2 linked regions of the Stieleria varia genome follow. The protein of the gene in region 1 interacts with the protein of each later gene in a pairwise test. Links are inferred from orthologs where the notes say so. Each region holds a gene or a part of one and is shown on either strand. Other genes may lie near its edges.

Region 1 (3,227 bases):
GCAACGCCGTGAAGCATTTTGATTACGGAAACGCGGGACATATCAGCACGAAATCAGGCTGCGCCTATCAGCCGGCACGCGATAGCGGCGTGTTGATTTAGTCGTAGGTTGGCCACTCTTGGCCGACATTCAATACACGGGCGGGCAAGAGTGCCCAAGCTACATTCGTTGTTTCCCCACGTCCCGAAGGGGCCGAACATGAAAGCCCAGGGCAGAGCGCAGCGCCGCCCTGGGTAACCGAACACCCGATTACAACCACCTCGCCCTGGAAGGGCAAACACCGTTCTCAATCCCAAACGTACGGTTCGTCAAGCTCAATTTCTCGTCGGGAAACACGCTGTGACGCCCACTTCGGGGCTTGGGGGGCAATGACGCAAAACACCCCAGGGCGACGCTGCGCTCTGCCCTGGGCTTTTATGTCATGTCCCTTCGGGACGGAATCCACTACGTCCCTTTGGGACGAAAGTAGTCCCCACGGCCCAAGTCCCCATCGCCACGAGGAAAGGACGTAAAATAAGTGTCTTGTCTCTTTGCAAAAATCACGCGGAGCGATGATTGCTACTTGGATTTCGCGTCACTTATTTTCCGCACGTCTCGAAGAGACGCTGCTACGTGGCGAAGGGATGTTCGTTTCAATAGGGTTGATCGATCTTCACCACTTCGGCACCGAACGCTTCCTTGCAAGCCTGCACCATCGGGTGCGATTCGATCTGACGCATCCGGTCCAGTTTTTCTTTGCCACTGAGCTTCTTTGCTTGGGCTTTGGGGGCCACAACGGGGTCGCTCGGTGCGCCGGCGGCCAGGGTCAAGTTCACCGGGTGGCCCACGATCGAAGTCAGTGCGTGAGCCAACGACGATTTGTGCTCGGGGGCTTCCACGCGTCGCAAAGCCATCGCGCCGGCGGGGAAGGTCAAGCGGATTTCGCGTTCGCCCACCAATTCGACTTTGCTGGCCATCGCGGCAAGCGTCGCCGTCAGCGTTTCCACGTGTTGCAATGCAGTTTGCCAGACTTGGGCAATCGACTGCTGGTTCAGTGATTGCTTTTCCCCTTCGTAGGTCGGCAAGCTGGCCGTGGCGACCGCATGTTCGCTCGCTGTTGGTTGTGCCGATGTACCGGTTGCCGAAACCGTTGATGCGCCCGCTGCGGAACCTGTCATGGAGGCGGCCGGGGCGGCAGCAAACGCCGGCTGGGGCGTCGGTGGCTTCGCTCCCTGCTCGTCGTTGGCAGACGGCAGATGCGGCGGATTGATCGTTTTTTCCGCAGCCGCATGGGCGACCGCGGCCGGTGTCGGGTTGGGGCCAGTCGTGTTGGGACCGGTGGATGAATTGCTCGTTGAGGGGACGCTCGCAGTTGGGGCGTCCGACCTGGTTGAGTTAGCCGTTAAGTTTTTTTTTTCGAGACTGTCGCCAGCTGCTTCGGCCAAGTTCGCGATGGCTTGCAAGTCCGGCAAGTGGCAGATTTGAATCAGCGTTGATTCCAGCAGCACGCGTCCGTAAACGCTGTGCCGAATTCTGACCAGGACGTGATCGATCAGACCGACCACAGCCAAAACGGTTTGCAGGCCCCATTGGTCGCCGAGTTGTTTCAGCTCGGCGTGCATTGCGACGGACGTGTGCCGCTGCAAGGATTCGTCGCAACCGACTGTGACGGCCATCAGGTCACGAAAGTAACCCAGCAGTTGTTCGGCGATCCGGCCGGCATCCACCCCCGCATCAATGGCTTCGTCCAACTGGCGGAGGGCCGACGGTGCGTCGCGTCCGGCCATCGCCAACGCCAACGCGTGCAGTCGTTCATCATCGGCGGTGCCGAGCATCGAGTGGACATCGGCGGCGGTCAAACGGCCGCTGCTGAAACTGAGCACTTGTTCCAGCAAAGACTGACTGTCACGCATCGAACCGGAGGCGCGTCGCGCGATCAATTCCAACGCCGCATCATCAGCTTCGGCATTCTCGGCGGTGATGATTTCCCGCAGACGGCCGACGATCTTGGGGACTTCGACGGGTGCGAAATCGAAACGTTGGCAGCGACTGAGCACCGTGATCGGCAGCTTTTCCGGATCCGTCGTGCAGAAGATGAACTTCACATGTTCGGGCGGCTCCTCCAGCGTCTTGAGCAGCGCGTTGAACGCCGCGCCGGTCAACATGTGGACTTCGTCGATGATGTAGATCTTGTATCGCGATCGACTCGGTCGCACACCGACGTTGGCACGCAGGCTGCGGATTTCGTCGATCCCGCGGTTGCTGGCACCATCGATCTCGATCACATCGATGTCTTCGCCCGCGTCGATGGCTTGCGCGACATCGCTGTTGTTGTCGGGTGTCGCGGTCGGACCACCGGGGTCATTGAGTGCTTTGGCAAAGATCCGCGCGGTGCTGGTTTTGCCGACCCCGCGCGCGCCCGTGAACAGATACGCGTGACCGACACGGCTTGTCTCGATCGCGTTCTTGAGCGCCTGTCCGACATGTTCTTGGCCGACCAACTCGCTGAAACCGCGTGGACGGTAGCGGCGGGCGACGACCACGTAGGACTGGTTGGATTTACTGGCGGTGTCGTTCGGATTCGCGGCGTCAGGCATGGTGCTGTGGTTCGGCGGCGTCGATTGGATCGGGTGGATTGGGCTAACGAGTGGGTTTGGTATCCTACACGACAAAGCCACGTTAGCGGCAGTATGCAGATGCGGTTGGTGAAGGGACTCCGCGAGTCGGCAAACCGTCTTATTTCATTGCGATTTTTGATCCATGGCAAGCCGTTCCGAATCATCCACCGAGCCTTGTAAACTCTGCCAACGCAGGACTTTACGTGGCACGACCGAGCATCATTTGATTCCGCGGATGTGCCACAGCAACAAATGGTTCAAAAAGAATTTTTCTCGCGATCAGATGCGACAAACGATCTCGGTTTGCCGCGATTGTCACGGCGCCATCCACCGCTACATTCCCAAGCAAAAAGTGCTGGGTAGAGACTTCAACACCGTGGAAAAACTGTTGGCACACGACGAGTTGGCCAAGTTCGTCCGCTGGGTCAGCAAACAAGTCTGAATGCTCCGAAAGCACTTGTCCGCTCCGGCCCGGATGCGTTATGCAGTGGATCATGGCCAAATCCGCCCCCGAATCTGACGACAAAAACGAATCCCCGGCGGAAGAAAACTCCTCCGACAGCGAACCCGATTTCGACGATCCGTATGCCGATGTCGCCTACTCCGAGGAATCAGCAACTGACGGGCAAT
Region 2 (4,389 bases), 1.0 Mb from region 1 along the record:
ACAGTTGCTCGAAATTCTTCGCCCCCGGCCCGACCACAACGTTTTCCGCCGTGACCTGCACGCCGTACTCATCGGCCATGTACTTGGCCGCCGCCGCCCTCAACTCGGGCAATCCCGCCGACGGTGCGTACCTGCACTCCCCCGCATCCATTGCCGCCTTTGCCGCCGGAATGGCCGACGGCGACGACGGAAATGGGCTGTCACCGATCTCTAATTCGAACACATCCTTGCCCTGGGAAATCAGTTTCTTGGCCACCGCCAAGACGTCGAACGCCGATTCCGTCGTGACCCCGCTGGCAAATCGACTGAACGTGACGCTGGATGCGGATGGCATACAATGTTCCCAATGAAATGAAGTGGTTGGACAGTCAATGTAAAAGGGCACGTCGACACGGTGGTCCCGAATTCTATCAGCCGGGGATTTTGCCCCTCGTGAAAATATTCCTGACGCGTCGTTTGCAGGGCGGACAAGCAGACCCAATCCAGGCCGCCGACTACCGCATTGGAATTTGAAAATCAAGTGCCTGACATCCGTCTCCCAACTGCGTTAGGTTGGTGATTCTGCGTTCCACCGACTATCGCAACGAACTGGATTCCAACACGATGTCCCAAATCATCACACCCGGTCAGGATTTATCGGCCGAAACATCCGCAATCGCACGCCCCTTTGTCCACTTGCATTGCCACAGCCACTACAGCTTGTTGGACGGTGCCGGCGATATCAAGAAACTGGTCGGACGCGCGGTCGATCACGGGATGAACTCGCTGGCGTTGACCGACCACGGCAACCTGCACGGGGCGTTGGAGTTTTACCGAGCCGCCAAGGACGCGGGGATCAATCCGATCATCGGTTACGAAGCCTACATCGCGCCGGGCAGCCGTTTCGAAAAGGGCGGCGCATCGAGCAGCAAAGATGCCAGTTATCACTTGACCCTGCTGGCGAAAAATCGAACCGGTTTCAAAAACCTGATCAAACTCGCCAGCGCAGCTTCGCTGGAGGGATTCTATTTCAAGCCGCGGATCGACAAAGAAATCCTGGAGACGTTTAACGAAGGCATCATTTGCCTCTCCGGCTGCGTCAGCAGCGAGTTCAGCCGCGCGGTGATGAAGGGCACGGACGTCTCCGAGCATGAAAAGGAAGCACGTGATATCGCCGGTTGGTTCCACCGAGTGTTTGGCGATCGATATTTCATCGAAGTGATGAACAACGGACTGGATATCCAACGCATGCAGTTGGAAGGCGCAGTCGACATCGCCAACAAAATGGGGTTGCCCTTGGTCGCGACAAGCGACTGTCACTACGTGGATCAATCGGACGCGGAAGCACAGGACATCATGCTGTGCATCAACACGGGACGCTTTCGCACGGACACGTCGCGAATGAAAATGGAGAACGATCAGTTCTTTCTCCGCAGTCCCGATCAGATGTACGAGAATTTCGTCGGCATGGAGGACGCCTGCGCTCGTAGCCAAGAGATCGCCAACACGGTCGACATCGACCTGCAATTGGGCAAGTACTACTTCCCACATTTCGAATGCCCCGACGAACTCAAGCCGATCGACTATTTGCGACAACTGTGCATCGAAGGGTTGCTGGAGCGATACGAGGGCGATGATGAACGGATCATCGATGGCAAATTGTCCGATGAAGTCATGGCGAGACTCGATCGCGAACTCGCTGTGATCGAGAAACTGAATTACCCGACGTACTTCTTGATCGTTTGGGACTTCGTCATCCACGCACGCAACAAAGGCATCTCCGCAACGGCCCGGGGTAGCGGCGTCGGCGCGATTGTTTGCTATGCGTTGTACCTCTCCCACGTGTGCCCGCTGCGATACGACTTGTTGTTCGAACGGTTCCTGGACGAAAGCCGAACCGAGCCGCCCGATATCGATATCGACTTTGAAAAAGAACGTCGGGTCGAAGTCATCGAGTACGTCAAAGAACGCTACGGAAACGACAACGTTTGCCAGATCGGCACGTTTGGAACACTCGCCGCACGGGCCGCGATCAAAGACACCGGACGAGCGCTCGGTCTGCCGCTCTCCCGCGTCAACCAGATCACTGAGATGGTCCCCGACGAGCTGAAGATCACGATCAAAAAGGCCCTGGACAAGAGCGCCGATCTGAAACAAACCTACGACGGCGATCCGGAAGTCCGTGAGCTGTTGAACTTGGCGATGAAAATCGAAGGCCTAGCCCGAAACGTCGGTACCCACGCCGCCGCCGTCGTGATCGCCGACAAGCCGCTCTCGGAATACGTTCCTCTGACACGTGTGCCGGGCAAACAGGAAGTCATCACGCAATGGTCGATGGGCGACGTCGAAGCCAGCGGTCTGCTGAAAATGGACTTCCTCGGACTTCGCAACCTCACCATGCTCAGCCGCAGTGTTCAACTGATCGAACAGACGACTGGCAAGAAAGTCGATCCGCTGAAATTTCCACTGGACGACAAAGCCTCCTACGCTTTGCTGCAACGTGGCGAAACCAAGGGCGTGTTCCAGTTGGAATCGGGCGGCATCCGTGACTTGCTGCAACGGATGAAGCCTGACCGGTTCAACGACATCATCGCTACCGCCGCGTTGTATCGGCCAGGGCCGTTGGAAGGCGGCATGGTCGATGACTACGTGAACATCAAACACGGACGTCAACAGCCCGAGTACAAGCACCCGGTGCTCAAAGAGATCTTGGAAGAAACCAACAGCGTGATGGTTTACCAAGAACAGGTCATGCGGATCCTCAACCGCTTGGGCGGCGTGCCGCTGGCCAAAGCGTACACGTGCATCAAGGCGATCAGCAAGAAGAAAGAATCGCTGATCAATCAGAACCAAGAGATCTTCATCGCCGGCGCCGTCGAAAACGGACTGGCAAAGAAGGACGCCGAGGACATTTGGAACCTGATCGTCAAGTTTGCCGGTTACGGTTTCAACAAGTCACACTCGACCGCGTACGCGCTCGTCGCGTTTCAAACCGCCTATTTGAAAGCACACTATCCGGTCGAGTTCATGGCGGCATTGCTGTCCAGCGATATCGACGGTCGCAACTTCAAACGCAAGGACGCCTTGGTCGAGCACATGGAGGATTGCGACCGAATGGGCATCGATGTCGTCGCTCCAGATGTGAACACCAGCGAAGCCAACTTCTCGGTCGCCGATGGCAAGATTTTCTTTGCTCTCTCGGCCATCAAAGGCTGCGGCGGTTCCACCGCGGTCACGATCGAAGCCGAGCGCAAAAAGAATGGCCCCTTCAAGAATATCTTTGATTTCTGCGAACGCGTTGACCCCAGCGCATGCAACAAGTCCGCCATCGAGACGCTGATCAAAGCCGGTGCGATGGACAGCTTTGGCGCCAAACGAAGCCAACTGGTGGCGATGATCGAACGCGCCGTTCAAGCCGGCGCGAAAATCCAAGCCGACAAGAAGAGCGGCCAAACCAGCTTGTTCGGAGCGTTCGAAGAAGCCGAAGATGTGAATGAGACCAAGCAAGCCGTTCCCATGCCCGACATGGAGGAATGGCCCGATCGTGAAAAGCTGGCCTACGAGAAAGAAGTCCTGGGGTACTACCTCGATAGCCACCCGCTGGCCGAATTCGAACCGAAACTCTCCACCTTTCGCACCCACACGACGGACCAGTTGACGGATGTCAAGGATCGTGGCGAAGTCATCATGGGTGGCATGATCAGCTCGATCAAGATCGCACACACCAAAAACCCTAAACCCGGTCAACCATCCAAATACGCGAACTTTGACTTGGAAGACATGCAGGGTGCGATCCGTTGCATCGTTTGGCCCAAAGGTTTTGTGACCGCAGGCGATCACGTTCAACCCGACGCGGTGGTCTTGGCCAAAGGCAAGGTGGATCGACGCGGTGGCGGCGACGAAGCCAACCTGGTGATCGATGAATTGATCCCACTTTCCGAACTCGACAACCGCTACACGCACGGAATGCGAATCTGCTTGGACGAGGCAGAGCACAACGGTGAAACCGTCAATCGCCTACGAGAAATCCTACGTGGATATCCCGGCAGCAAAGAACTACTTTTCAGCATGCAGCTCAACGGCGGAGAAACGGTCCACCTGAAATCCGACAAGTTCCGCGTTGAAATCACCCCCGAAATGCGTCAACGTGTGGACGACCTGCTCGGCAGTGGCAACTACCGACTGATGATGAGCAAACCCAGGTAGCAGCCACAAACTCACGTAGCAGCGTTTCTTACAAGACGCTATTCACCCCGGTTCGTCTCGGACAATTGCCCAGCGGTTTACGCTGCACGCCAGCGCTAAACGGCCACCCCAGCACCTCTCCCCCGACTTGTCGGCGGAGAGGTCGCGCTATCGACTTGGAAAGTCGAGCGACAATTGTCGTTCGACTTTCCAAGTCGAAAACGA

What was found. Proteins that work in one complex are often made in the same cells at the same time.
Region 2: the proteins of dnaX (region 1) and dnaE interact in binary tests that used the Escherichia coli proteins (3 or more experiments, as listed by UniProt). The link is inferred for Stieleria varia from one-to-one orthologs.

Annotation. Positions count from the first base shown.
Region 1 is NZ_CP151726.1:4,322,773-4,325,999, forward strand. What follows is about bases 105-3,093. They hold dnaX (DNA polymerase III subunit gamma/tau), read right to left. Parts: upstream 2,577-3,093; coding sequence 633-2,576; downstream 105-632. Other genes in these bases: Pla52nx_RS14575 (hypothetical protein), read left to right, coding at 2,740-3,039; Pla52nx_RS14580 (SMC-Scp complex subunit ScpB), read left to right, coding at 3,092-3,093. Outside these bases: Pla52nx_RS14565 (hypothetical protein), read left to right, coding at 1-101; more of Pla52nx_RS14580, read left to right, coding at 3,094-3,227. UniProt on the Escherichia coli protein: Part of the beta sliding clamp loading complex, which hydrolyzes ATP to load the beta clamp onto primed DNA to form the DNA replication pre-initiation complex.
Region 2 is NZ_CP151726.1:3,325,547-3,329,935, reverse strand. Bases 235-4,385 are described here. They hold dnaE (DNA polymerase III subunit alpha), read left to right. Parts: upstream 235-603; coding sequence 604-4,185; downstream 4,186-4,385. Other genes in these bases: Pla52nx_RS11020 (pyridoxal phosphate-dependent aminotransferase), read right to left, coding at 235-334. Also shown: more of Pla52nx_RS11020, read right to left, coding at 1-234. UniProt on the Escherichia coli protein: DNA polymerase III is a complex, multichain enzyme responsible for most of the replicative synthesis in bacteria. This DNA polymerase also exhibits 3' to 5' exonuclease activity. The alpha chain is the DNA polymerase catalytic subunit.